DNA from 3 places in the Gilvimarinus sp. DA14 genome. Region 3 is predicted to be linked to each of the others. Evidence: predicted binding sites of a transcription regulator. Region 3 holds the regulator's gene; each other region holds the start of a gene.

Region 1 (9,650 bases), 1.2 Mb from region 3:
CGGCCAGAACAACCCCCAATAGCATAGCGAGCGTGGCTATGGCCTGATAGGATGCCAAATGCCAGGTTTCGGCGGTGAGCATTAACAGAGTCGTTGTGGAAACCGCCGCAGCGGTCAGGCGCAACAACCGTAGCGGAAACTCCCAGGGGCGCGCATGCAAAACCGCATCGGCAATTTCGTGCCTGTTGATGTAGGCCGACTGCAGGTAAAAGCGAAAGGGCGATAACTTTTCCGCTGCCTGAGTTTCCTCAAGGCGGGGGTCGGCAATTTGGTGAAGGTTATTTTCTATCGCGCTGTGCTGATCACTATCAAACTCCCTCATCTTTGCCAGCTCTTTAGGCGATGAGGGAATGTGCATAAAATTGTTTTCCTCTCGGGCCGTAGCAAGGCCATTCAAGTGACCTAAAGAGCGAATGCAAAGCGTGGTTAGGCGTTGCGCTACTGTGTGTACGCGCTCGCTCTCATCCACTTCGGCATCAAATGCATGGGGGTCGATTCGGTTGGTGGACACTACCGCCAAGTCCAGCGCGCTGGAGGTAACCGCAATCGAATAGGGCTTGTAGCGACAAGTTAAATCAGCGGCGGTGAATAAAATGGCAAAATCCCAGCCTTCGGCATCGCGCAAGTCGCTGCCATCGCGCAACAAAGCCGAGGGCTCCTGGCGAATGCTCAGGGGCACCTCTTCGCGCTGAACTGCACTGATGCGCCAGGCGAACTGAGGAAACTGTTCTTGCAGCCAGACCAGCAGCTGCTCGCGCGCCAACCGAATGGCCTGTTTATCAATACGATCCATACGGCCGATAATGACCAAGCCGATTTCGATAGGTGCCAGCTCAGAACAGGCCTTATCGGGCGATGGTCGATCCATGAGAGCTCCTGTAACCTACTGCTACCGAAAGGTAACGAAAAGTATTCTTGCGTATAACATTTTTCGCTCGCGCCCTAGGTAACTTGTGCTTCGTGTCGCCTAGTCATTCTTAAGGCTGCTAATAAACGCTTCCGACTCGGCAATGGATTTTTCCATTTCGCGGATCAGCCCGGCAACCTCAGTGTTTACATTTCCCAGCTCACCCTGCAGCGAGTCAATCGCGCGCGCGTTCAAGTTATGCTTAAGAAACAACACCTGGTCTTGAAACACTTGTAACACCGGATCCATGCGTGCCTCTGCACTGCGCATAGCGTTAATCAGTTTCTCGTATTGCTTTTTGGTCTGACGTAACTTGGCTTCACTTTGGCGCTTTAGGTTGGCATTGCTGTACAAATCAATTTCATCTTCCCACTCATCGAACAGGGCTTCGGAAACGTCTTCCACCGAATTAATGCGCTCGGACACCTCTTCAGCGGCCGCTTTACTGTCCTCGTATTCGTCGTTGAGCTTCTCGTAGCGCTCTACCAAGTCCTGATCTTCAATCGTCACAATAGATTGATACTGTTCCAGCGCAGACTCGAACTGCTCCTTGGCATCAGTCTGCGACTCCTGTGCCGACTCCACACGGTCAATCATAATATCGCGCTTGTGAACCCCCGCCTTTTCCATCGCCCCGTAATAAACCGACTGACAGCCCGCCAGAGTCACGACTAAAATGGAACTGAAAAACCAACGACTTATTAACATGCTTATTCACCTTTCGCTTGATTGGTTGTAAAACCTAAAACACCCTCTAATTTGAACCGAAAAATTGTCAAAAGCGCGCTGAGATTGTGAGTTTTACTCTCTTGGCGTTGCTAAAGTGGGTTTTAGGGCAATCTAACTATAAGAAACATCAAATAAGCAGGATCTGTACCATTCACAGTAGATGATGGTGCGATGCCGGAAGTGCTGAATGGTTTGTGATAAAGCAAAGGGGAATGAGTGAAGTGAAATCTCTTAGCTTCTCTTTTTATCCGCCAAAATCTTCAAAGCATTGGCATCCCTATTAATAATGCTTTCCAAGGTGGCAATCAGGTGCGACCTGGAAACAGTAATCCACCGACTGCGACCCAATGCCGCCGTCATAAATACGATTGAGATGGTGGCCAATAAAATGGTGTAATCATGAGTAACGTTAAAAACCTCGAGCATCACAAGCGCGAGCAAAAAGGCTGCCGACAGGGATTGTAAAAAAATAGTTGTTTTCTCTTCCTTTTTCGCTTTTAGAAATAATTCTATGTCCTTTTCTTCAACCATAGATCCGCCTCCATATTTTTCGTAGTAGCATTCTAAAAATTTTCACAATTCAAGACTAGACCCCAATGCTCCTTATTGGTATTAGCGGCCGCTATTTTTCTTAAGTCAAGATTTGACACCTTTATGACCTTTATCATTTGTTGACCGGTTTCCTATCAACTCAAGCCTCAATAATCCGAGAACATAAAAACCGTTAGTGAACCGGCCAAGAATAGCTAAGCTTCTTTAAGCTTTGGGCGTCCTATTTAATTTATCCTGAAACCATTGATTCGCTGCATCTTTTGTCCCGAGAACTACAAATCTTTCGGCATAATTTTCTATTGCTTGATTGACATCCTGGAAAAAAGCACAGTCAACCTCGCCGCAGAGAGTCTCAGGCTGCCCCTCTCGGGGCACCATACAGAGCAGCGTGCTTGGCGACACTGGAAAGACTGCTTTCGCATCTTTCGATCCGGGCCCGGACCGGCGCGGGATCGAGTCTATGAATGTTACCGGCACATCAGAGGTGGTCAAAACATTTTTCTCGCACTTCAGGATCATCCAACGATATGACTCAAATAACTTTTTTATTCTTGGGATACCGTCTCTCGTACTTTGCGCAAAAATTTTTCCAGGATTAGTCAGGTCCGGTCGATCATCATTGACCTCTTCACCCGCGATTTTCTGAATAGGCCTTGGCCTGCCAAATAGTGCGTCTCGTTTCTCCATGATCCCCTTGCAGAGATCGAACACGAATTTGTTGCGAAGGTGAAGCGCAGCGAGAAATTCGGCTACCCTACTCCTTACTTCTGGCTCTGATAGATCGAGCTGCAAACTGGAAAGTGCCTCCCAGTATTCTGCTGCGCCACTTTCCAACCCCGAAAAATATTCCTCGAGGCTCCAGTCTCGTCTGCCATCACTCCCTTCGGGAGTATATAAAAATCGCTGTCCACAGATCCTTCTGGTCGTAACGAGTTCGGGCTCTGACGGACTATCGTCCTTGTTGATTACCCAGACTTTCGGGTTTGAAGTGCCCCTTGTTTCCTCTGTCGCAAATTGCTTGAGATAAAACCGTGGCACCCAATGCTGAATCGTGGGTCTTCCGTTCATTCTTAAATTAGCCTAGCCTTCTCGTTAATTTGATCAGCTCAAGAATGGATGTGGGGAGCATAAATGTAAGGCCAGACCCCATCTGATTTTTCTCGTTAAAATCAGCGACTCTGACCCCGTTGATTTTAAAGCGATTATTGGCGTCAGCATGAGGAAGCCGGTTCACATGATCTACGGTGTCGTGAAGTCAGAAACCCATTTTAATGCGAAAATTCCACTTTCAGGTCTTGATCTTCAAGAGGGTATCTGACCCCAATTCTCGAATTTTCCTTTAGATATGTTTCTCTATATTTTTCGCAACCTCTATGAGCTTTTTCGCTGCTTCTAACCCTTCAATAACTATATTCTTTTGCGACTCAAAAGCTGAAAATCTGTCAAGTGAATCAACTTTAACTCTGATAGCAGCCGATTTTCCAGCTTTTACTACTTCAACCTCTACATCAGAAAGTATGTTTTTTAGATATTCCAGATTATCAGAGAAACCGGGTATTTGCAGATCAATATCACCACGTTCGAGTTTGTGAACAATGGATAGTCCTTTCTTGAGCGTAGACGGCCGAAAATCAGGCCAATCGGAATTTGCAGGCTTAATACCCGGCCTCTTCATTTCTAATTCAGGGTATTTTTGTGTCGCCAGCTTCCAATAGTTTAACCAAAATTCCGTAACTCTTTCATCAGGATTAATCGTATAACCTCTCCGGTTTTGCTCTATCGCTTCCTGAAGAATATAAGCTCTATACTTAGCGCGCCGATCACTTTGATTGAACGACTTTAACCAGTTAGAAACTTCTTCATAGCTCAAACGCGCGCTGTACTCGCTGGCGTCTTTTTCTTTCTTAAGATATAGACTAGGAGCTATCATACACGTATAAAAACTGCTCCATAAAGCGCTTTCAATCCCCTTTAAACCTCTCGCTTTGTACCTCGCACCTTGTTCAGGCTGAGCAAACGCATCAATTTTGTTTTCTATGAGAATAGCTAGTCCATTATCGTAGATGACAACTAAATCCGACTCTCCGAGAGACGAATCTGAAATCGAATGCCATGCTCCCGTACACAACGGAGCATCATAATTCTTCGTTACTACTGAATATAACCACGAAGAAAAATCGTGCGATACGTTCAGTTCCTCAAGCAGCAAAAGATCAATATCTCTTTCGGTTACTGCTTCGATTTTATTCACACCTTCCATTAAATCTCCTGAAACTTAACGTTCGAGCATAGCGGCTACCTGGAAGTGTCGACAAATGATTCGCAAAGGGCTTTTGGAGATCACCGAGAGATTCTTAAAACTGTGGGTGTCCTATTTATTTCTTTTTGGGAGCCAAAATGTTTTCATCGAGAAAACAATCAATTAGCTCTCTAGCACTTTTGAAGGAAATATCCTAGTCAAACACCTGTACTCCTTCAGCTAGCCCTAACGAAATTTGTAAACGAGCCGAACGGTCACGTGAGGACTCGTTTTGCTACTTGTTAGGTTCGCAGCCCAATCGAACAGCAGACTTTTCCAGCACGCACACTTGTGAATGCTTCTACGTTGGCACCGCTTAACGGACGCTGTGTAGGTGACGTTACTCCGGAAAGGGAAAATGGATGCGGCAAACCGCTTTGCCGTGAAGTGAGGCTTATGTCCGCAAACACTCGTGCTTGCGTGCGTAAGCGGCGCTTCACGGTACCAGAAAAACGTTTTGCTCGTCATCTTCCTTTTAGATGTAATCACGCTACTTGGTGAGCCCTTTATCCCAATACTGTATTTACATACAGCTCTCGTTTCCTGTAGCCTATAAACGCCGACCGCTTCAGGAGCCGAAAAACCTAACAGCTAATTCATGCGACTAAAGTCGCACTTTTCCCTTTCACCCTATCCTCACTAGAGGTCGAATCGAAAAATAGCATAAGCCTCTGAAAACACAGTGAAAAGTTGGTTCTTTAAATATCTCTGTGTGGTAAATGTGCGACTCAGTCGCACTAATACCGCATTCAGTGGATCTATCTAAATTGCCTAAAGATACAATTTACCCACTGAAAATAATGGATTTTTTAGTTAACCCCAGGAACTCTACCGCGCGGTGTTCAAGGGTTTCCCCTGAAAACGAAGAACACGGAATCTAAAAAGAAGGGCATGCGTCATTCTGTAGATACTGCCCTGTCCCAATCTCAGCCTCCTGGCTAAGCCACTGATTTATAGTTGTACTGCGTGACAACAATAAGCGCATGTTTGATGAAGAAAATAGTGCCATGCGTTAGCCCGTTTTGCAACGGGCTAACGTCGGACGTCTGATGTCGGAGGTCTGACGCTAGAGCAATGCTTTGCCTCTTTAGGCCCGATGGACTCAACTTAGCTACGAAGCACTGCTTTTTTGCCCCGTTTACATCTAGGCCGAATGGAAATCGATTTTAGGGGGTAAGCAAACAGGAGAAGGTGAATGCCGAAGGCAGAGAGACCGGCCTGGGCCGCTTTTGCGCAAGTATCGCCAGCGCATGGACGCGCTGTCGATACGGCCCGCTAAAATCGATTGGAATGAGGGGACCCGCAGGGCCAGATGTTAGGGCGCGGCTTTTGGGTACTTTTGGCCAAGACCAAAAGTACCTCGCAACGCCCGGCGACACGGGCAAACAAAAAGCCCCCAACCATTGAAAACCACACCAAAACACCCAACCAACACACTTATACGCTGAGCACAGCGGCCCATTTATCCACCACAGGACACCCCATGCCCAACATCCAAATAGACATAGTCTCAGACATCGCCTGCCCCTGGTGCGCCATTGGCTACGCTCGCCTGGAACAGGCCATGCAGCAGGTAGAACCCGAATTTAACTTTAGCGTGCAATGGCACGCCTTTGAGCTAAACCCCGACCACAGCGGCGAAGGCGAACACATACTGCCCGCCCTGGCGCGCAAGTACGGCCGTAGCGAAGAAGACGTGCGCGCGACCCAGGACGAGATGATTCAGATTGCCTCGGGCCTGGGCGTGAACTTTGATAAGTTGCAGGAGCGCTACACCTGTAGCACCTTTGACGCCCACCGGCTGGTTAAATGGGCGGGCAAGCAAGGCAAACAGACCGAGATGAAACAGGCACTGTTTGAAGCCTACTTTGGCCACGCCGAAGATGTTTCCCAGCCCGAAGTGCTGCTAGCGTGCGTCGCCCAGGTGGGGCTTGATAAAGAGGCCGCCCGCGCGGTACTCGATTCCGAACAATACGCCCAGACGGTGCGCGACGATGAAACCCGATACCAGCAGGCGGGCGTAACGGCGGTACCGGCGTTTATTATCAACCAGAAGTATTTAATCTCGGGCGCGCAAGAGCCCGCCACCCTAGCACAGGCCTTTAAAGACATTAGCGCCGAAGCAGACCAAGCGGAGAAAGGTTAAGCGGTGAACGACTCAGTGGACGGCAAAGCTCAGGCCGCGCAGCGCGCCGAGCAACAGGCTATTTTGGCGCGGCTGGATAAATTCAGCCGCTTGATGGACAGCAGTGTACGCGTTCCTTTTATTGGCTTTCGCGTGGGCTTCGAGGCCATTATTGGCTTGGTACCCTTTATTGGCGATTTTGCCGGTTTGTTGCTGTCGAGCTATGTACTGCTGGAAGCGCAGCGCGCCGGTGCCAGTACGGGGGTAAAGGTTAAGATTGCCGCTAACATGGCCATAGACTTTGTCGGGGGTCTGGTGCCACTGGTGGGCGATATTTTTGATGCCTACTTTAAGGCCAATACGCGCAACACTAAAATTTTGCGCGAGCATCTGCAAAAGCGATGGGAGAAAGACAGCGAGCCGCCGGTTTAATTAGCAAACAGAAAAAGGCCGCACCTGAGGTGCGGCGCAATCATCTAGTCAGTTTTTAGAATTCATATCCCAGCATTACCGAATACACCATGGGGTTGATATCCACATCGCTGCTGCCGGTAATGTCATCGCCAATGTTAAATGTCGCTTCGGTGGAGATATCGATATAGCGCGCCGAGGCGTTAACCAACCAGTTCTCACCCAGCATAAAATCCGCACCCACTTGCAGCGCATAGCCCCAGGAATCGTCCAGCTTGAGATTATTAAAGCCTAAACTCTCGGGCGCCTGAGTAAACTCTTCATCAAAAAATACGGTGTAGTTAATACCCGCACCGACGTAGGGTTTAAACGCCGACTGCGTAGTAAAATAATAGAGCGCGCTTAGCGTTGGCGGTAAGTGTTTTACTTCGGCCAGATTAATGCCATCCACATTGGTGTTGAACACGCCGGGAGATACCGCTTGCGGATCGTGAATGGTGACATCGTGAGAAAAAGGCGTGGCCGCCAGCAACTCAATGGCAAGGTTACTGTTAAAAAAGTAAACAAAGTTCAAACCCAGCTGGCTGTTATCGTCAACCGACAGCGACAGCGGCGTATCGCCCCCTAAAGCTTCGACATACACGCCGGCCTTATCGGAATCGGGTTGGACACTGGTTAAACCACCGCGCACGACGATATCACCAGCTTGGTAATCAGCTGATACGGGTGCTGATAAAGTGGCGGCAATAGAAAGGGTGAACAAAGCGGGAACTGCGACACATTTCATTAAACTGTCTCCTCGTTAACATGGAGACAGTTTAAAGCGCTGGATTTTAACCTTATTGATTTGCCTCAATTAACTGCTAGTTTGAGGGGACTATTCAACCGGCCGTTAACTGTAGCCCGCACCACTCACGTCGTTTTAAATGAAGTGGGTCAGCTGCCGATTGTGCCAGCGGGACAATAGCAGCAAGCAGCTTATGGCGCCCAGTAATGCCCAGCCCATGTCCGACTGTGTATCCCACTCGTAGCCCTGGGTTCCCAGAAAAGCTTCGGCATTCTCGCCAGTGGCCAGGGCAACCCACCACTCAAGCAACTCGTAAAAAGCGCTGAAGGCCAGGCACAAAGACACCACAAATAGCGCCAGCCAACATCCGGGTTTAACCACCTGTCGCCGTAACAGTATTTCACGGGCAAGCAGCGCCGGCACAAAGCCTTGAAAAAAGTGACCGAGCTTATCGTAGTTATTGCGCTCACTGCCCCACAGGTTTTCAAACAGCGGGACTTCGGCATAGGTGTAATGACCGCCGACCATAAGCACAATGCAGTGAATTAAAATTAATACCGACAATAAAGGCGTGAGAGGAAATTGATGTCGCGTAACGAGTAATAATAAAGCACCGATAACCGCGGGAGCGACTTCAAGCGCCCACGTGAAATAGTCGTGAGGGGCAATGGCCGACCAGAGAAAAACGGCAATAAATACGACCGCCCAGGCGAGCGAACTTAATTGATGGCCTGACATTCTTGCTCCCGCTCAATCCAGTAGACCACGTTAGACACCATTACAATACTACCCGCGACGATCACACTGCCCGCCCCCACGATACCACTAACAACCAGTTGATCCACACAGTCTTCATTGGTACAACGCAGTAACTGTTTGGATTGGTCGGGTTCAAGCACAGCTTTGCGCACTAGGATATTGCAGTGTTCATCGTACACATGGATGGTTTTTGGCTTTACGACACAGCCACTCGCCAGTAGCACACCAGCAATAAGAGTAAAACGAGAAAAACGCATTGGGCGATCCTTTGCCAAGCCGGGGTTAATCAAAGCTGGTGACAATAGAGCTATAGGTGGCTTTTAATTTAGCCAATTCAAACGGCGGTTTAAAAAAGCCGTGGTAGTCACCGTAGGGGTTAATTAAAACAATATTACCCGAGTGATCCACGGTGTAATCGTCGCCCTGGGTGACTTTGGTAAAGGCAACGTTCACCTGGTTGGCAAAGCGGCGTATTTGCAGAAAATCGCCGGTGACGCCGACAAACTCGGGGTCAAAGTAGGCGACGTAATCTTTAAGCAGCTCGGGAGTGTCGCGCGCCGGGTCCAAGCTGACCAACACACCCTGGGTTTGCGCGGCAATGTCGGCGGGCAGGTTTTGTTTTAGGCGCGCCATATCGGCCATGGTGGTTGGGCAGATATCCGGGCAGTGGGTAAAGCCAAAAAACAGCAGCGACCACTGGCCGGTTAAATCGTCTTTGGTAAAAGGTTCACCGTTTTGATTGAGTAGTTCAAAGTCTTCAAAGCGGCGGGGTTTATCGAACACGATGGCGCGGTTTAGTTGCAATTCGCTCTGGGTCATCACCCGGGGGCTGAGCAGCTTGTGTACTACTCCGGCTACCACCAGCGCCATAAATGCCACGCAACACAAAACCGTGATGATAATACCGCGCCGGTTGGACGAACTGCTCATTACGCTTTTACCTGAACGTTATTTGTTTTAAGGGTTAGACTGCACCGAGGCTTTGCGCGGGCAAAATATAATGGTCCGCCAGCATTACCACAAACAGCGCCATCAGATAAATAATGGAATATTTAAAGGTTTCCATACCCAGGCCTTCTCG
Region 2 (9,650 bases), 1.6 Mb from region 3:
GAAGTAACTCCCTCGCAGCGTCAGCTACTGGAAGAAGTGACCGCATTCGCCAATCATCAGCTGGCCGTGGCGGGCGGGTAATCTTATCCACAGGGGCGCGAGCCTCTGTATATCTGTGTAATCCGGTAACATTTAGTGTGGGAATTGGCTGCGATTGCGGGTACAATTTCGCCGCACCTTTTCTGGTGCTCTACAATTGGTGAAAATCTAGTCAATTAGGAGCAGTGTATGTCGTCCATCAATAAAGTTGTGCTGGCTTATTCCGGCGGTCTGGACACTTCGGTGATCGTGAAATGGCTGCAGGAAACCTACAACTGCGAAGTGGTGACATTCACTGCCGATATCGGTCAGGGTGAAGAAGTCGCGCCCGCCCGCGCCAAAGCTGAGGCGTTGGGAGTTAAAGAAATTTATATTGACGATTTGCGCGAAGAGTTTGTGCGCGACTTCGTCTTCCCCATGTTTCGTGCTAACACTATCTACGAGGGTGAGTACCTGCTGGGTACTTCTATCGCCCGCCCGTTGATCGCCAAGCGCCTGATCGAGATCGCCAACGAAACCGGCGCCGATGCCATCGCCCACGGCGCCACCGGGAAGGGTAATGATCAGGTTCGATTTGAGCTTGGCGCCTATGCACTCAAGCCCGGCATCCAGGTGATTGCACCCTGGCGCGAGTGGGATCTGACCTCGCGCGAAACGTTGATGGCCTACTGCGAAAAGCACAGTATTCCGGTGGACTTTTCTTCCAAGAAGAAAAAGTCGCCTTATTCCATGGATGCCAATCTGCTGCACATCTCCTACGAAGGCGGTGTGCTGGAAGATCCCTGGACCGAAGCTGAAGAAGATATGTGGCGCTGGAGCGTGTCACCGGAGGCGGCTCCGGACACTCCTACCTACGTTGATCTTACCTTTGAGAAAGGTGACATCGTCGCTATTGATGGTGAGCGCCTTAGCCCGGCCACCGTGCTGGAAACGCTTAATAAGCTCGGCGGCGACAATGGTATCGGCCGCTTGGATATCGTGGAAAACCGCTACGTGGGTATGAAATCCCGCGGTTGCTACGAAACTCCCGGGGGCACCATTATTCTGAAAGCGCACCGCGCGATTGAGTCCATTACTCTGGATCGGGAAGTGGCGCATCTGAAGGACAGCTTAATGCCCAAATATGCCGAAGTTATTTACAACGGCTACTGGTGGAGTCCTGAGCGCAAGATGCTGCAAAAGGCTATTGATGAAACTCAAGAGCCAGTGAACGGCGATGTGCGGGTTAAGCTGTATAAAGGGGCCGTCCACGTAGTGGGCCGTCGCTCAGCAGATAGCCTGTTCGATGAGAAAGTCGCCACCTTTGAAGACGATGCTGGCGCCTACGATCAGAAAGACGCCGAGGGCTTTATTAAGCTCAATGCCTTGCGTATGCGTATCGCGGCCAGTAAGGGCCGCAACCTGCTGTAACAATGCTGTGACTCGGGGTTGATATACCTCGTGTCAGCGCAGCCAGTTTTTACCTCGCCGGGTTTACGGCTCCGGTGTTTGTACTATATTTGATGAGAATCAAATACTCATAGGCCCGGGTGGCGCAGAATGTCACCGGGGCCTAAGTACATCTCTAATAACAACATTCACTTACAATTGTGTTTTGCCAAAAATAGGGAAGATCCTATGAGTAGTAACCTAGTTGCGGCGGGCGACCACCCGGTGTACGACTATAAAGTCGTACGTCAGTTCGCAATCATGACCATTGTCTGGGGCATCGTCGGCATGGGGGTCGGCGTATTAATCGCGGCTCAGCTGGTCTGGCCCCAGTTAAACGATATTTTTCAGCCATATACCCACTTTGGCCGTTTGCGTCCGCTGCACACCAATGCGGTAATCTTCGCATTTGGTGGCTGTGCGCTGTTTGGTACCTCTTATTATGTGGTGCAGCGTACTTGTCAGGCTAAATTATGGGGTGGCTGGCTGGTGCCTTTCACTTTCTGGGGCTGGCAGTTGGTTATTGTTCTGGCGGCCATTACCCTGCCGCTGGGTCTGACTTCAGCAAAAGAGTATGCCGAGCTTGAGTGGCCCATCGATATTTTGATTGCTATTGTCTGGGTCTCTTACGCTGCGGTGTTCTTTGGCACTATTGTCAAACGTAAAACTTCGCACATCTACGTGGCTAACTGGTTCTACGGTGGTTTCATTCTTACTGTTGCGGTATTGCATATCGTCAATAGCGCCGCTATCCCGATTTCCTGGTTTAAATCCTACTCGGCCTATGCGGGCGCTGCCGATGCTATGGTGCAGTGGTGGTACGGCCACAACGCCGTGGGCTTTTTCCTGACCGCCGGCTTCTTGGGCATGATGTATTACTTTGTACCCAAGCAGGCTGATCGTCCGGTGTATTCCTATCAGCTTTCTATCGTGCACTTTTGGGCCCTGATTTCTATCTACATTTGGGCCGGTGCTCACCACCTGCATTACTCAGCATTGCCGGACTGGGCACAGAGCTTGGGTATGGTGATGTCACTGATTCTGTTGGCGCCCAGCTGGGGCGGTATGATCAACGGTATCATGACCTTGTCAGGGGCCTGGCATAAGCTTCGCACTGATCCCACCCTGCGCTTTTTGGTAGTGTCTCTGTCGTTCTACGGTATGTCGACCTTTGAAGGTCCGATGATGTCGATCAAAACCGTTAATGCGCTGAGCCACAACACTGACTGGACCATCGGTCACGTGCACTCTGGTGCCCTGGGCTGGGTGGCGATGATCTCCATCGGTGCTGTTTATCATTTGCTGCCTATTCTGTTCGGCCGCAAAGAGATGTACAGCGTGAAATGGATTAATGTCCACTTCTGGCTCGCCACCATAGGCACGGTGTTGTACATCGCCTCTATGTGGGTAAACGGCATTATGCAGGGCTTGATGTGGCGCGCGTTTAACGACGACGGTACCTTAACCTACAGCTTCGTTGAGGCTGTTCAGGCCAGCTACCCAGGATACTTTGTCCGCTTCCTCGGCGGCGCCTTCTTCCTTGCCGGTATGGTGTTGATGGCCTACAACGCCTACTGCACTGCCAAAGCACCAAAGCAGTCAGACGCACAAGCTGACGCTGAGCCACAGACGGTATAAGGGAGAAGAAAGATGAAGAATCACGATATCGTCGAAAAAAATATCGGCTTGATGACCGTTTTGGTTATTGTCGCCATCAGTTTTGGCGGCCTGGTAGAAATTGTGCCGCAGTTCTTCCTCAAGGAGACCACTGAGCCTGTCGCTGGTTTGAAGCCATTGGGCCCGGTGGAACTTGAGGGGCGCGATATTTATATTCGCGAGGGCTGCCATGTCTGCCACACCCAGATGGTGCGCCCACTGCGCGCCGAAGTTGAGCGCTATGGCCATTATTCAGTGGCCGGTGAAAGTGTTTACGAGCACCCCTTCCTGTGGGGTTCCAAGCGCACGGGTCCGGACCTTGCCCGGGTCGGTGGTCGCTACTCGGACGACTGGCACAAAGTGCATCTGTTTAACCCGCGCATAGTGGTGCCCGAATCAAATATGCCTGCTTTCCCCTGGCTGTATGACAACACCCTGGATGGCAAGCACACTGAAGCGAAAATGCGCGGCCTGCGCAAAGTGGGCGTTCCCTATACCGATGAAGATATCGAGGGCGCCGGCGATAAAGTCAGAGGCGTGACCGAAATGGATGCGCTGGTGGCTTATTTGCAGCAGCTAGGCACGCTGCTGAAGGAGAAGCGCTAAGTGGATAAGGGCACACTGGGTGCCATCAGCACTGTGCTGGTGGCCATAGCGTTTGCGGCGGTGTGCTGGTGGGCCTTTGCCCCTAAGCGCAAAAAACGTTTTGAAGAAGATGCCAACCTGCCGTTTGCCGATGAGCAAAACGACGGGGAAAAACAACAAGCAGAAAAAGACACTCCATCGACCGATGATGTAGCAAGGCGGAATTAACTATGAGTACTTTTTGGAGCCTTTGGATTATCGGCCTGACCCTGACCAACCTGGTACTGGTGTTGTGGGTTTTGCTGGCCAATCGCAAGGTGGCGGTAAGGGACGACGAATCCCCTGAAAACCGCACCACAGGACATGTGTACGACGGCATTGAGGAGTACGACAATCCTCTGCCACGCTGGTGGTTTAAGATGTTTATTGCCACCTTTGTGTTTGCCGGTGCCTATCTGATTATTTACCCGGGGCTGGGGGCGTTTGAAGGTATCGCCGGCTGGACTCAGGAAAAGCAGCTGGCTGAGCATCAGCAAAAAGCTGAGGCCTTGTACTCCGAGCAGTTTGGTAAATACAACGCCATGCCTATTGAGGAGCTGGCGCGCGATCCTGAAGCCATGAAAATGGGGCTGCGTTTATTTGCCAACAACTGTGCAGTGTGCCATGGCGCCGATGGCGGTGGTAACCACGGCTTCCCCAACTTGACCGATAACGATTGGCTGTGGGGAGGCGAGCCGGCCACCATTAAGCAGACTATTACCGGCGGTCGTAAAGGTGTTATGCCACCCTGGGCTGCTATTTTGGGTGAAGAGGGCGTTCACGAAACCGCTGAATACGTTTTAAGCCTGTCGGGCCGTGAGCACGACCAAACCATGGCAAGTGCGGGTGAAGCGCACTTTAAGCAAAATTGTGTTGCCTGCCACGGGGTAGATGGTAAAGGGAATCACGCCCTGGGCGCACCTAACCTGACGGATGATATCTGGTTGTATGGTGGCGAGCCGAGCGATATTCGTCAGACGCTGCGTAATGGCCGCAATGGTGTTATGCCAGCCCAGCAAGAGCTGTTAAAAGACAGTCGTATCCATTTGTTGGCAGCGTATGTTTATAGCTTGTCCCTGCCTTTTGAGGAGCAAGAGTAAATCCTGCCCGCGCCGGGGTAACCCGGCGCACGCCACACATTGCTCACGTCGAGGTGTCCTGTGAGTCAAGATCCTGCTTCCGACGACAGCCCAGAAGGCGTTCGTTATATCAATCTCTATGAGGCGGAAGATAAGGTTTACACCCGTCACATAACCGGTTTTTATCAAAAGCTTCGTCGCTACACCGGCCTGCCGCTCATTCTCGGATTTATACTGATGCCCTGGCTGGTGATCGATGGCCGCCCGGCCATGTTGTTCGATTTGCCAGAGCGCAAGTTTCATATTCTTTGGACCACTTTTTGGCCCCAGGACGGTATGTATCTGGCCTGGTTGCTGATTATCAGTGCCTTTTTATTGTTTACCGTGACGGTGCTAGTGGGGCGCGTCTGGTGTGGTTTTACTTGTCCGCAAACCGTATGGACTCAGATGTTTATCTGGGTGGAGTACATTTGTCAGGGGGATCGCAATAAGCGTATCCGGCTGGACGCAGCGCCCTGGAGTGCAAACAAGCTGATGCGCAAGGGGGCGACTTTCACCCTTTGGTTTGTGATTGCACTGATTACCGGTCTCACCTTTGTCGGTTATTTTGTACCGATTCGCGATTTGATCATGGGGCTGGTAACCATCGATGTGCATCCGGCGGCTGCGTTCTGGGTGTTTTTCTTTACCGCTGCGACGTTTATCAATGCCGGGTTTATGCGCCAGCAGGTGTGCAAGTATATGTGCCCCTATGCGCGGTTTCAGTCGGTGATGTACGATCGCGATACCCTTACTGTGTTTTACGATTATGTGCGTGGCGAGAAACGCGGCCCGCGCAAGGCTAACGAAGACTACAAGGCAGCGGGTAAGGGCGATTGCATTGATTGCTCTTGGTGTGTGCAGGTGTGTCCTGTGGATATTGATATCCGCGACGGCATGCAATCTGAGTGTATCGATTGTGGATTGTGTGTAGATGCCTGCAACACGGTAATGGATAAAATGCATTACCCCCGTGGTTTAATTCGGTTTACCACCGAAGACAATATTAAACACGGCAAAACCCATGTAATGCGGCCGCGCTTTATTGGTTATCTGGTGGTCTTGTTGGTCATGATCAGTGTCTTTATCTACAACCTGTCTACTCGCACAGCCCTGGGGATGGAGGTGCTGCGCGATCGCGGTGTACGTATGTATCGTATCAGCGGTAAAGATGTACAGAATGTCTATACCATCAAAATCAATAATATGGATAGCAAACCACACCAGTACAATTTGGCCGTGGACGGTGATTTCGATTTTCAGGTCCAGGGCTTCAGGCCCATCACCGTCAACTCCGGTGAAGTGTTTACCATGCCCGTGCGAGTTGCGGTGGATCGCAGCGAACTCACCGAAGTAAAAACCAGCGTGACATTCACCCTGAGTGCCAAGGATAATCCGGACCTGGTAACGGAACACGAAACCTCTTTTATTGGCCCGCAACCGAGAGACCGCTAATCCTATGCAAGATCGTTCTGCCAACCCCTGGTATCGCGAGCCGTGGGCCTGGTTCGTTTTAACGCCCCTTATTGTAGTTGTGATTGTGTCGCTGAGTTTCGTCACTGTTGCGGTGCGTCACGCTGACGATACGGTAATCGACAACTATTACAAACAGGGCCGAATGATCAACCAGAGCCTGGAACAGGATAAGCGTGCGGCCAACTGGCAGTTGCAGGCCGAACTGCAGTGGCGCGGCGCTAAGAGCGAGGTTAACGTCGAGCTAAGTTCGCCGGTGATTCCCGCACCCGAAGAGCTGACTCTGTGGCTGGATCATCCGTTTGAAGAGTCTCTGGATACCCGCTTAACCCTGCAAAAGGTGTCGGATACCTCTTACCGCGCACAGAGCCCAAACCTTACACATCAGTGGTATGTCACCCTAGTGCCCGGCCGCTCCGACAGCGGCCGCACAGATTCTCCCTGGCGCTTACGTGGAGAAATTAATTTTGATCACAGGGAACAGTGGACTCTTTCGCCCACGGTACCCTAACCCATGAGTGAGCAAACAGCAGCGGATTGCGGCTGCTATCACTGCGGCCTGCCTTTACCCCGACAGCAGCAATACCCCGTCGAAATTGATGGCCAGACCCGTTTTATGTGTTGCCCCGGCTGCCAGGCGGTGGCCTCGGCCATTGTCAGTGGTGGTCTAGAGCAGTTTTATCAATATCGCAGCGAATTAAGTGAGAAGCCGGGGGCGGCGGGGCAGGACTTTTCGGTTTACGACTTACCCGAGCTGCAGGAAGAGTTTGTTCTGCCTTTGGGGCAGAACAGGCATCAGGCGAACTTACTGCTTGAGGGAATCTCCTGCGCCGCTTGCAGCTGGCTAATTGAAAAGCATCTGGAGCCCCTAACTGGCCTCGAGTCGGTGCGGGTTAATGTCACCAGCTATCGTGCCCAGTTAGTGTACGATCCCGCGCAAATAAAACTCAGTGAGTTAATGTCCACCCTCGCAGCGATTGGCTATCAGCCCAGGCCCGCCACCGATGAACAGCAGGCACAGTTGGATGCACGCGAAAACCGTCGCGCGCTCTTGCGCTTGGGGGTGGCCGGTTTTGGCATGATGCAGGCTGGTATGGTGGCCGTAGGACTCTACACCGGGGCCGTGGACGAATGGCAAAACCTGTTGCGTTGGTTGAGCCTGCTATTGGCCACTCCCGTGGTTTTTTACAGCGCCTGGCCGTTTTTTAATAATGCCTGGCGCAGTCTAAGAAGCGGCGCCCTGGTTATGGACGTGCCTGTCGCCCTGGCAATTGGGTTGGGGTACGGAGCCAGTGTGTGGGCGACACTGAGCGGTAGCGGCGATGTCTATTTCGAATCCATCGCCATGTTTGTCTTCTTCCTGCTGTTGGGGCGTTATTTAGAGTTGCGCTCGCGCACCCGCAGCCGTATCGGTCTTGCCAATGTGGCGCAGCTGCTGCCGCCGGTGGCGGAGCGCCTCAATGATGGCATATGGCAGCAGGTGCCGATGCGGTTATTACAGCTGGGTGACCGGGTGCGTGTCAGTGCAGGGCAGAGTTTTTGCGCCGATGGGGTGGTGCTCGCTGGCAGCAGTTGCGCTGATGAATCCCTATTGACCGGTGAGTCTCGCCCGGTCGCTAAAACGGTGGGGGATTTTGTCATCGCCGGCAGCGGTAATATCGACAGCCCTGTGGAAATTGAAGTGATGGCAATGGGTGCGGACACCCGCTTGTCTTCGATTGAGCGGCTGATCGACCGGGCGCAAAAAGACAAACCGCGCCGGGCCCTGATCGCCGATCGAGTGGCGCGTTATTTTGTCGCCGCCGTGCTCTTGGTCTGTGCTGGGGTGTATTGTTATTGGCACTTTACCGAGCCCACTCGAGCCCTCTGGGTAGCGCTGTCTGTGCTGGTCGTAACCTGTCCCTGTGCGCTAGCACTAGCCATGCCCACAGCCTTAACAACAGCGGCTGAATATTTACGACGCCAGGGCGTGCTGATGACCCGCGGGCACGTACTGGAAAGCCTGGAGCAAATTGACCGGGTTATTTTTGATAAAACTGGCACGCTTACCAGCGGGCACTTGTCGGTGTCTGAATACATTCCCCTGCAAGGAAAAGAGAACCGCGAGGCCCACTTGGCCATTGCTGCGGCTCTGGAAGAGGGCAGTTCGCATCCCATTGCCAGTGCGTTTGCGCCATGGCGCGGGCAGTTTAAAGCCGAGGGCATTAAACAAAACACGGGCCAGGGCGTCAGTGGCCTGGTTAATGGCGAGCGCTATCAGCTCGGGCGACCCGATGCGATCGATAGCCATCTTGCCGCGCCGCCCGGCGACTGTCTCTGGTTGTTGCTGGCCGATACGCGCGGACCATTGGCGTGGGTAGGCCTAGCCGATCCGCTGCGTCCAGAGGCCGCCGAGGTCGTCGCTCGCTTGCAGCAGCAGGGAATTGCGGTGGAGCTACTGAGCGGCGACGCCGAAGCCAACGTAGCGCGAGTGGCGCGAACGCTGGGGATAACCGACTATCGCGCCGGGGCCTCGCCCGACGACAAACTGTCGCACCTGGCCAAACGTCAGCGCCTGGGTGATAAAGTACTGATGGTGGGTGATGGCATTAACGATGTGCCGGTGCTTTCCGCCGCGGATGTTTCTCTGGCTATGGCAAGAGCCTCGGATTTGGCGCAAACCCACGCAGACGCTCTGTTGTTGGCGGACAGCTTGCAACCTTTGCCCTTGGCTTTACACAGAGCCAGACGCACGGGCACGATAGTGCGGCAAAACCTGGGATTGTCACTTTTGTATAATCTACTCGCTCTGCCCTTGGCGGCAGCCGGGATGGTGGCGCCCTGGGCAGCGGCGCTGGGTATGACCACCAGTTCGCTGCTGGTGGTCGCTAACGCCCTGCGTTTATCTCGTTAATCCGGAGTTAGGTAGTGGATAGCTTATTTTTCTTGATCCCTGTGGCACTGGTTTTTGTCGCCATCGCTGTACGAGTGCTCTTCTGGGCGATCAACTCGGGCCAGTATGACAATCTGGATACCGAAGCGCACCGCATTTTATTTGACGATGAGCGGGACTATAAAAAGGTGCCACCATCACCGAACTCTGAAAACGAACCCCAGCAAAACGACGAGCAAAACCGTGGCTGAGCCTTTGAGTCTCGCGGCGGGCCTGCTGCTGGGTTTTTTTAGCAGCAGCCATTGTGTGGGCATGTGCGGGGGCATCATGGGGGCCTTGACTCTCGCGGTTGGGCAGGTTTCCGGGGCGCGCAAGATGGCGATCGTGGTGAGCTATAACATAGGCCGAATTGCCAGTTACACGCTTATGGGCGCTTTGGT
Region 3 (9,650 bases):
GAAGTTACGGCCATAGAACGAGCTGATGCGCAGTGGCGCACCCTCAATGCGCAAGCCAACTGCAGCGCCAGTGCGGATATTCTGATCCTCGCCGGCGCGCATCAATGCCGTAACTTTTCCCAGCTAATGCACCTGCCATTAAAAGCCATTCGCGGGCAGGTGAGTCACTTGCCGGCCTCCCCCGCCAGCGAGAAGCTACAGACGGTGCTCTGCGCCAAAGGCTATATCGCGCCGGCATCGCAGCGGCAGCACAGTCTGGGCGCCACGTTCAATCTGGGCCAGACAGACACTCAGCTGCGATCCGAAGATCATGATAAAAATATCGAGCACCTCGGAGATTTCGGCGCCGAGCTGCAACACAGCTTGACCCCCATAGGGCATGAGCAACTAGACGGCCGTGCCGCCTTGCGCTGCACCACACCGGACTATTTACCCATCGTGGGCCCGGCGCCGGATGCAGCAGCGCTCGAACGCGACTTTGCACCATTAAGCAAAAACGCCAAAGCGCGCCTGAATGCCGAGGCCAGCTACTACCCGGGGTTATATCTGAACACCGGCTTTGGCTCGCGTGGCCTTGCCTACACCCCCTTATGCGCCGAATTTCTCGCGGCTCTAATCAACGCCGAACCACCACCTCTGCCTCGGCAGCTATCCCAGGCGCTGCACCCTGCCAGATTCATTCTCCGCGATTTGATCCGACGTTGAATAAGGCTGCCGCGGCTGATCTATACTGATTAAGCCAAAGCAGCAACTCACTGCTTTCACGCTCATATCACTACGGGGATTCACTATGCTTGCCACAACCGCTCGCCCAAACCCTAACCGCCGGGAGGACGTCGACAACATTCACAATTACTACGAAAGACATGTTATTGAGGCCATACTGGAAGCCAGTGAGAGAGCCCGCCAGGGCGATCGGGACTTTCTTGCCGACGTCGCCTGCGTTGCCCTTAACCACCTGCCGCCAAAGTATATTCGTCACGATGTAGATATGAGCTTTTTTATGTCGCCGCAAGAACTCGAAGAGGTGAACGACAAGATAGCGCGCGCCGTAAACCATGCTATTAGCTACGTCAGTGAACGCGAAACCGAGAACAGTGCCAAAGACAGCGAAACCGAGCCAACAAATACTTGAGCGGCCAGCCACTCGGTAGGCTTGGCCGAGAATCATTCATCGCTATTTCGCGGGCGGCTCAAGCGGTGCCTGCATGATAATTTGCGAGCCACTGCCACAGGCAATCACAGTGCGCATTGCCGCCTCGACCGAAATATCGGGCAACAAAGTGACGCAATCGCCAGGCAAATGGTAGACAAACCCCGAAGTGGGCACTGGGGCCGTCGGGACATAAACGGTATAGCCACCGTCATTGTGTTCAGCAGTCACAATCCCGGTGACGCACACCGGACTGGAGGCGCCCATGATATACGCCCTGCAGACCTTGCCGTTGAGTAAAGAGGCGTTGCCCTCGCCTCCCATAATTTGCACCACCATCTCTTTGATGGTGCTGTAGCCAGGCGCGAGACGCGACAAGACACCATCGACAAGTCGTTGCAACCAGCGTCCCACGCCGGTTTTTACCAATAAACCAATACAGAAGCAGCCACTTAAAACCAATGCTACACCGAGGATGTCAGCGGTGTAATCATTCACGGTGACATAATTAGCCAGCCAAGCGCTAAGCGGCGCCGTCAGATCAACAATTACCCCCACCAGCCACTGCAATAGCAAAACAAAAATCGTGATGGGCAAGACGACCGCCAGGCCGCCGAGCAGAGTGAGTATCACAAACGAGCGCAAACGCTTCATAGTAATGCCTTGTTATTTATAACCCGGTGTTTATTATGGCCAAACTGATATAGCCAGACAACGCGCGAACCCGCATGTTTTCAAATTTACGTCATCACGTTTTCTATTGTTTAACGGCCTTGATGCTGCTTAGCAAGCCCTGTTTAAGTGCCGCACCCGCGCTGGAGTACAAGCTTGTAGATTCTATTTCACGCGATCCCCGCCCTTTTACTCAGGGGCTGGAATTTGACGGTGATTTTTTGTTCGAGAGCAGCGGCCTGAGGGGCAAGTCTTATCTGATCAAGATTGACATCAGCCAGCCACGGGGGGGAAAAGTTCTCTGGCAGAGATCCCTCCCCGCCCGCTATTTCGCCGAGGGCTTAACCCAGTTTGACAAGTACATTTACTTACTCAGCTGGCAACAGCAAACCGGCTGGATAATCCGCCCCGACAACGGCGCTGTCGAGAGGCAATTTGCCTATCGAGGCCAGGGGTGGGGGCTGGCAGCGGTGGACGGCAAGCTTGTGCGCAGCGATGGTAGCGACTCACTGTTTTTTCACTCTGCGGATAATTTCGAGCTGATAAAAAAGCTAAGCGTGAAATGGGACGGTAAACCCGTGACCCGCCTAAACGAGCTGGAGTACGCCGAGGGTTTAATTTGGGCCAACATTTGGCAAAGCTCGGTAATTGTTGCGATTGAACCGGACAGCGGCCAAGTAGCGGGCTGGCTCGATTTATCCGAGCTTAGCGAGCGCGAGGCCATGGGCGATCGCGATAATGTCTTAAACGGTATCGCTTATCACCAAGCCAGCGACACTTTGTGGGTAACCGGCAAACGCTGGGCACACTACTACAAGATAAAAGTACGGCTGCCTTAAAGGCCGCAAACTTAAATACCACCACAATTTCACGTAAGATAAGGCGCTTATGCCCACCACCAACTAACCCTACACTATGCCTAACATGCAACATACCTGCACAACTCAACCAGGGCTTCGCGATTACAATCACTGCAGTAATTGTCGCCTCAACGGCATTTGCCTACCCCTGGCACTGGAGTTCTCTGACATCGACCGGTTGGACGCCATTGTGCAGCGCGGCAAACCGCTACAAAAAGGCGAAACCCTGTACCGTGCGGGCGAAGCGTTTACTGCCATTTATGCCATCCGCTCCGGCGCGGTTAAGACCTGGCGCACCAGCAGAGATGGCGAAGAACAAATCACTGGCTTTCACCTTGCAGGAGAAGTCATCGGCCTGGACGGCCCAGCCGACAACCGATATAGCAACAGCGCCCAAGCGCTGCAAACCACTTCGGTATGCGCCATCCCCTTCTCCAAGTTGGAATCCCTGAGTCGCCAGGTACCTGGCTTGCAGCGCAATTTGCTGCAACTGCTAAGCCGTGAAATCACCAGCGAGCAAAGACAGTTCGGGCTTTTAGGTCACGCCAGCGCCGATACCCGAGTCGCTGCGCTGCTGCTCAGCTTGTCAGTGCGACACGAGCGGCACAAACTGTCACCAACACAATTCACGCTTCCCATGTCTCGCGGCGACATGGCCAATTTTCTGGGGCTTACCCTGGAAACCATCAGCCGGGTTTTCGCGCGACTGCAAAAACAGAACACAATTAATGCCAAGGGCAAGGAGCTCGAGATTCTCGATTTGAACAGTCTGCGCCAGATTGCCCACAACCCTGAGGATGCCCCATGAACCAAACAGCCAAGCTAGACGCGGCGTTGGCAGATATCGATGCCGCCAACCGGCAGGATCCCAATCTCGAAGGCGACGGCACGCCCAAAGAGCTGCTATACGCCCAGCGAATGAGCGATGAACTAATGGCGTTCGCCCCTGATGCGTCTGCGAATTTGCAGATTGCGGCGCGGGCGCAGCACATTGAGCGCTGGGTAATCCCCCGTTCTGAATATCCAATGGATAAGGCTGGCTACAAGAAGTGGCGCACCCAGCTGGCTAAGCACCACGCCCAGCGTACTGTTGAGATTATGCAAGCGCACGATTTTAGCGATCAAGACTGCCAGCGTGTGGCTGATATGCTGCAAAAAAAGCGGCTCAAACTGGACAGTGAAGTACAGGCTCTGGAAGACGTTATTTGCTTAGTATTTATCAAATACTACCTGGAAGAGTTTGCCGCAAAGCACGACGATGACAAGTTGATCGATATTATCCGAAAAACCTGGAATAAAATGTCGCCCCAAGGACATGAAGCGGCTCTTAAAATAGAGCTGCCTCCGGCAATGGCGAGCCTGGTCCAAAAAGCTTTAGGAGCTTGAACCTACCTCCAGAATACAGCGGCTGATAGCCACCCCAGCCGCTGTGCTTAAAACACTTCGAAATAGCATTCCCCTAAAATCGCGCAAAATCTCATAAAAATACGTAAAATTCAGTAAAGACTTGACCCAAAATGCAAAGTCCTTTATACCCAATGTGTGAAACAAATAACAAAAAAGATAAACAGGGTGATGCTCTTATGAAAAAACTACCAATAACAGCGATATCTTTTCTTCTCGCCCTATGCGGTAGTAACTTGGCGAGTGCTTGTGACGAGGCTTGTGAAAAAAAAGCGGAAGCCGAGCATGGGGTTAAGTTTGCAAGTTACCTAAATGCCGATTTCTGCAGCAGCACACGGGCCGATTTCCTGATTCAGGACTACAAAAGTTTGGACAAGTACCGTGCCGAACAGCTGCCCAACGGCCATAAAGGCGGTATGAACAATATTCGCAAGATGCTGGAACAGCGCAAAGACTGGCTGCAAGAGTGCGACGATTACCTGCGCCTGACTAACCAGGGGCGAATTTTCCGGGATAAAGCAACCACCGATAAAATCTTTGCCGCGATCGACAAGACCAACGAAGAACTAAACAACTTGGTGTACAACGGCAACCCGGATGTGATCGTAACCAACGGCTTGGATATCGCCCAGCAGGATTTTAACCAGATGATGCAACTACTAGATCAGCACAAAACCCAACTGCAGTTGCGTGGCCAACTGGTCAATCGCTAACAGGTTGTGGCTGGCGCTTTTTTAACGACAACACTGCGCGTTTGGGCTTGCCCGGGTTTTCGGCAAACATTCGCGCTTTACGCTCCAGCTCCTGCGCGGTGCGGCTTTTCACCTTAATCGAGGCATCATCGCGACCGCCAACCTGCCCCTGAAACCCATGTTCACGGGCGGCGGCGGCCAGGGCCTCGATACCACAGCGCAACAATCGAGCCTGGTCAATAAAGTTCAGATTCTTGGGAAAATTGCTGGGATCTACCGACATGGGGTTTTGCGGGTCCCCCTCAACGCGAATCACACAACCGCAGTCGTGCTTCGCCTCACCGGATGTCAGGTCGACATCCCAGGTTTCAAAGTCCATTGCTCTGGCCTATTTTGAATGGAAATACCCCCCATGCCTGACGACACGGGGTTAAAAGAATAGCCCTACAGTATGACAGTTTTACGACACCGCCATCTCTAGGTCAAAGCCTTAGGCGTCATTTAACCTAGCTTTACGCTGACGCGCCGGGGGCGGCGCGCCAATATGAGCTTCGTTGCGGGCCTTAGCCAGCTCGATTTGCTTTTGCCTTTCAGCAAAACGCTTCTTTTGATCTTCACTGAGCGAATCATAGCAGCGCGGGCAGCAAACACCCTTTAAATACAGTGGCGACGCTTTCTCATCCTCAGTGATCGGATGTCGACAGCCATAACACTGGTCAAAAGAACCCTTCTCGAGATTGTGGTTAACGGCCACTCTGTTATCAAACACAAAGCACTCGCCGCGCCAAAGGCTTTCCTGCTCAGGCACTTCCTCCAGGTATTTTAAGATACCACCTTCGAGGTGATAGACCTCATCAAAACCCTGCTCTTTCATATACGCTGTGGCTTTTTCGCAGCGAATGCCACCGGTGCAGAACATGGCCACTTTTTTATGCTTTTGCGGGTCCAAGTTCTGATTTACATAGTCTGGAAATTCGCGAAAGGTCTCGGTTTCCGGATCCACCGCACGCTCGAATGAACCGATCGCATACTCGTAATGATTGCGGGTATCAACCACCAGCACGTCAGGATCGCTAATCAGTTCATTCCATTGCGCCGGTTTTACATAGGTGCCGACGATTTGCTTGGGGTCTATACCCTCAACACCCATGGTTACAATCTCTTTTTTCAGCTTTACCTTCATACGATAAAAAGGCTTGTCCTGGTGCAGAGACTCTTTGTGCTCCAAATCCGCAAAGCGCTCATCGCGCTTTAAATAATCGAGCAGCCCGTTTATACCCGCGCGGCTGCCAGAAACTGTGCCATTGATACCTTCAGCGGCCAACAGCAAGGTTCCCTTAAGCCCCAGTCGCTCGCACTCGGCCAGTAGCGGCTGGCGCAAATTCTGGTAATCGGGCAACAAAACAAATTTATACAGGGCGGCTACAACTATTTCACTCATGCTCGTGCGGTTTCCGGTCATCAATTATGAAGGTCAAAATCTGGGGGCGGGATTATAGCCGGTTGTTTTTTATACAGCCAGCCAATAACTTGATTTATCTCAACAAAGGGCTATTTTCCGCCGCCCCCCAGGCAGTTGGGAGAATCCGGCACCTGCGCCCCCTGCCACTCTTCAGGGGCATAGGTATGCAGCGCCAGAGCGTGTACCGGGCCTGCCATTTGCTCTCGCAGCGCCCCATAGACGGCCTGGTGACGCTGCACTTGCCTTTTACCAACAAAGGCCTCACTCACCAGGGTGATTTTAAAGTGAGTTTCCGAGTTAGGCGGCACACTGTGCATATGGCTTTCATTCACCACAGTTAACACCTGAGGTGAAAACTCGGCTTGCAGAGCTTTTTCGATACTGTCTTGTACGGGAGTCATAGGTACCTCATTGCTTTTAGCCTATTGTAACTCACCACTACCGCGATGCTCACTGCTCGCCGCTATCGGGTATGTGCCGTGCCAGCTCCAGTTCTTGCTCCAAACGCTGCCCCTCTGCTGCGCGCGCCTTGGACAAACGCGCCACCAACACATACACCACCGGGGTCAAATACAGGGTGAACACCGCAGCCAGACCCAAGCCGCCAAATACAACCCAACCAATGGACGTGCGCGCTTCGGACCCGGGACCGGCACTTAAAATCAAGGGCAAACCACCCAGAATTGTCGACATCATGGTCATCATGATCGGCCGTAGCCGCACTCTGGCAGCACGGGTGACAGCAGTCAAAACATCGTCACCGCGATCGCGCAGTTGATCGGCAAATTCCACCAACAAAATGCCATTTTTTGCCATCAGTCCGATCAGCATGACCAAACCAATTTGAGAGTAAACATTGATGCTGGTACCAGTAAGCAACAGGGCAAAAATCGCTGCAGCCACACCAAAGGGCACGGTTAGCATAACGATTGCCGCACTGGAGAAGCTTTCAAACTGAGCGCACAACACCAGAAAAACAACAACCAGAGCAATGATATAGGTCATCATCACCTCCTGGGAGGTTTCGTCCAGCGTCTCGGCCTCACCCAAAAAGATGATTCCGATTCCATCCGGTAGTTCGCGCTCGGCCAGGGCACGCAAATCCTGCACCGCAGACTGCAGAGGGTAACCGTCGGCCAGATCAATGTCGATTTCAATAGCTCGGCGTTGCTTGTGACGATCCAGCTCCGCAGCGACGGCCTCTTCACTGATGGTGACAACGGTAGAAAGTGGCAGCAACCGTCCCTCGCTATTGCTGACGAAAAGATTCACCAGATCACCGGGATCATTGATCTGATCGCCGGACGATTCGATGATAATGGGAACAGCCTCGTCGGCAATCGACAAATCCACCAAATCATACCCATCCACCATGGCGCGCAAGGTGGTAGAAATATTTTCTAGGGGAATATTCAAGTCCGAAGCGCGACGTCGATTGATGGTCACCGCCAGCTGTGGTTGGGTGGGCTGAAACTGAATATCCGGCTGGGACAAATTAGGCAGCTGATCTTCAATGGCGACGGCGAACTTTTCCGCGGCGGCAAAAATTTCTTTGTAATCACTACCCACTAAGGCGATTTCGATACCCCCACCCCCGCCCCATAGCCCCAGACTGTTGGTGGTAGATACCCGCACAAAAGCACCGGGAATTTCAGACATAGGGCCGCGCAACTGAGCCATCATCTCTTGTTGACTGCGCTCGCGATTCTCCCAATCAGCCAAGGGCAGAATTACCCGACCGCGGTTAGGGTCGTAGCGACCCACAATGCTAAACAGATTAGTGGCTTCACCGGACTGCAAAAGCGGTTGCACCCGCTCCTCCATGGCTGCCACCTGTCTTGCGGTATACTCCAAACCAGTGCCATCCGGTCCTGTGGCATCCACATAAATAACCCCTCGGTCTTCCTCTGGCAAGAGCTCCTGATCCACGTTGTGATACACCAGCACGGCCCCCACAATAGCCGCGCAGGCCACCAACAGCCCCAGCCAAGGATACCGCAGCACACCAGCTAACGAGCGACTGTACCACTGTGCCATAGAGTCACCCACGGCGGTTAATCGGTCGCGAATTGGATGTGGCTCATCCTTACGCTCCGGCACAATCCGCGCAGCCATTGCCGGCACGAGCGATAACGCGACAAACGAGGAGATACCCACCGCAAACGCCAATACAAAGCCAAACTCGCGAAACAAACGTCCTGCGGTGCTCGGCAGCATAGCGATAGGCACAAACACTGAAACCAGCACGGCGGTGGTGGCAATTACCGCAAAAAAGACCTGCCGCGTACCCAATACCGCCGCTGCCCGGGCACCCAGCCCCTGATGGCGCCGGCGCTGAATGTTTTCAAGCACTACGATGGCATCGTCCACCACCAATCCTGTAGCCAGCACCAGAGCCAACAAGGTAAGAATATTGAGAGAAAAGCCAAGGGCCCAAATTGCAGCCACGGTGCCAATCAGGGCAACAGGGATTGCCACGCTCGGTATCAGCGTTACCCGCAGCGAGCCGATAAACAGCCAAATGGTGACAATCACAATGCTGACTGTCAGCGCCATACTGATAAGTACCTCGCGCATGGCGCCTTTAATAAACTCGGCACTGTCTTCCGTAATAACCAGCTGCGAATCATTGAAACGCTCATTCAGACGTGCCACAGCGCTATGCACCCGCTCGGCGATATCGAGGGTGTTGGACTGTGATTGGCGCACGACCCCAAGCCCCACCACAGGTGAACCGTCCAGGCGTACATACGAACTCGTATCTTCGGGAGCAAAAAATACCTGAGCTACTTCGGCGAGACGAGTTTCCCCGCGCAGGATAATCGCCTGCAGCGCCTCTTCAGTGACGGCCGATGCATCGGCGCGAACCAATAGCTCCAAATCACCCGAGCGAAAACTTCCCGAGGGGACATCGAACGGCGCCTCGCGCAAGGCATCGGCAACATCGTTAACCGACAGCCCCAGGCTCGCCAGGCGCACGGGGTCTACCACTACCCGCAAGACTTTTTGCCGATCGCCAAACAGCACCACATCGGCGACGCCGTCAATTGAAATCAATTCGGGAATTAGATCCTGCTCCGCACGGCGGGTCATCTCCAACTCGTTCAGGCTGTCACTCACCATCGCCAGATTAATAATTGGATTGGCGTTAGGGTCTGCCTTTACCACAGTCAAAGATTCAATATCCGGCGGCAGATCACGCTCAATCTGGCTCACCGCTTCACGCACATCTGAAGCCGCGCTGTTTAAGTCCACCGTAGGCGAGAACTCTACGTGCAGTCGCATATTGTTCTCTTCGCTGGAAGAGCGGATATTGCGAATACCCGACACCCGCGCCACAGCACCTTCAACAATACTGGTTACCTCGGCGTCCATGGTTTCCGGGGACGCCCCCGGATAAACACCGC

The links. Region 3 encodes FNR, which switches genes on or off when oxygen is low (the NO sensors DNR and NnrR bind a similar motif). Its sites were predicted from a motif close to TTGATNNNNATCAA; they were not measured.
Region 1: a site for FNR is predicted at 7,866-7,879, ahead of NHM04_RS11670 (OmpW family protein). Genes of this name have one in related genera too.
Region 2: a site for FNR is predicted at 1,539-1,552, ahead of ccoN (cytochrome-c oxidase, cbb3-type subunit I). Genes of this name have one in related genera too.

The regions. Positions count from the first base shown of each region.
Region 1 is NZ_CP100350.1:2,664,694-2,674,343, reverse strand. It holds gene NHM04_RS11705 (hypothetical protein) at 1-868, opposite strand, end outside; gene NHM04_RS11700 (DUF2959 domain-containing protein) at 968-1,615, opposite strand; gene NHM04_RS11695 (hypothetical protein) at 1,868-2,167, opposite strand; gene NHM04_RS11690 (DUF4238 domain-containing protein) at 2,393-3,256, opposite strand; gene NHM04_RS11685 (PD-(D/E)XK nuclease family protein) at 3,528-4,448, opposite strand; gene NHM04_RS11680 (DsbA family oxidoreductase) at 5,971-6,633, shown strand; gene NHM04_RS11675 (DUF4112 domain-containing protein) at 6,637-7,044, shown strand; gene NHM04_RS11670 (OmpW family protein) at 7,100-7,810, opposite strand; gene NHM04_RS11665 (DUF2238 domain-containing protein) at 7,946-8,548, opposite strand; gene NHM04_RS11660 (hypothetical protein) at 8,530-8,826, opposite strand; gene NHM04_RS11655 (SCO family protein) at 8,852-9,499, opposite strand; gene cyoE (heme o synthase) at 9,534-9,650, opposite strand, start outside.
Region 2 is NZ_CP100350.1:3,764,827-3,774,476, forward strand. It holds gene sbcB (exodeoxyribonuclease I) at 1-81, shown strand, start outside; gene NHM04_RS16460 (argininosuccinate synthase) at 229-1,449, shown strand; gene ccoN (cytochrome-c oxidase, cbb3-type subunit I) at 1,657-3,105, shown strand; gene ccoO (cytochrome-c oxidase, cbb3-type subunit II) at 3,118-3,729, shown strand; gene NHM04_RS16475 (cbb3-type cytochrome c oxidase subunit 3) at 3,730-3,936, shown strand; gene ccoP (cytochrome-c oxidase, cbb3-type subunit III) at 3,939-4,847, shown strand; gene ccoG (cytochrome c oxidase accessory protein CcoG) at 4,908-6,320, shown strand; gene NHM04_RS16490 (FixH family protein) at 6,325-6,849, shown strand; gene NHM04_RS16495 (heavy metal translocating P-type ATPase) at 6,853-9,231, shown strand; gene ccoS (cbb3-type cytochrome oxidase assembly protein CcoS) at 9,246-9,461, shown strand; gene NHM04_RS16505 (sulfite exporter TauE/SafE family protein) at 9,454-9,650, shown strand, end outside.
Region 3 is NZ_CP100350.1:1,422,259-1,431,908, forward strand. It holds gene mnmC (bifunctional tRNA (5-methylaminomethyl-2-thiouridine)(34)-methyltransferase MnmD/FAD-dependent 5-carboxymethylaminomethyl-2-thiouridine(34) oxidoreductase MnmC) at 1-705, shown strand, start outside; gene NHM04_RS06320 (late competence development ComFB family protein) at 791-1,135, shown strand; gene NHM04_RS06325 (DUF502 domain-containing protein) at 1,178-1,807, opposite strand; gene NHM04_RS06330 (glutaminyl-peptide cyclotransferase) at 1,882-2,664, shown strand; gene fnr (fumarate/nitrate reduction transcriptional regulator Fnr) at 2,741-3,493, shown strand; gene NHM04_RS06340 (DUF4202 domain-containing protein) at 3,490-4,071, shown strand; gene NHM04_RS06345 (hypothetical protein) at 4,269-4,802, shown strand; gene NHM04_RS06350 (hypothetical protein) at 4,792-5,160, opposite strand; gene NHM04_RS06355 (rhodanese-related sulfurtransferase) at 5,272-6,222, opposite strand; gene NHM04_RS06360 (BolA family transcriptional regulator) at 6,333-6,644, opposite strand; gene NHM04_RS06365 (efflux RND transporter permease subunit) at 6,694-9,650, opposite strand, start outside.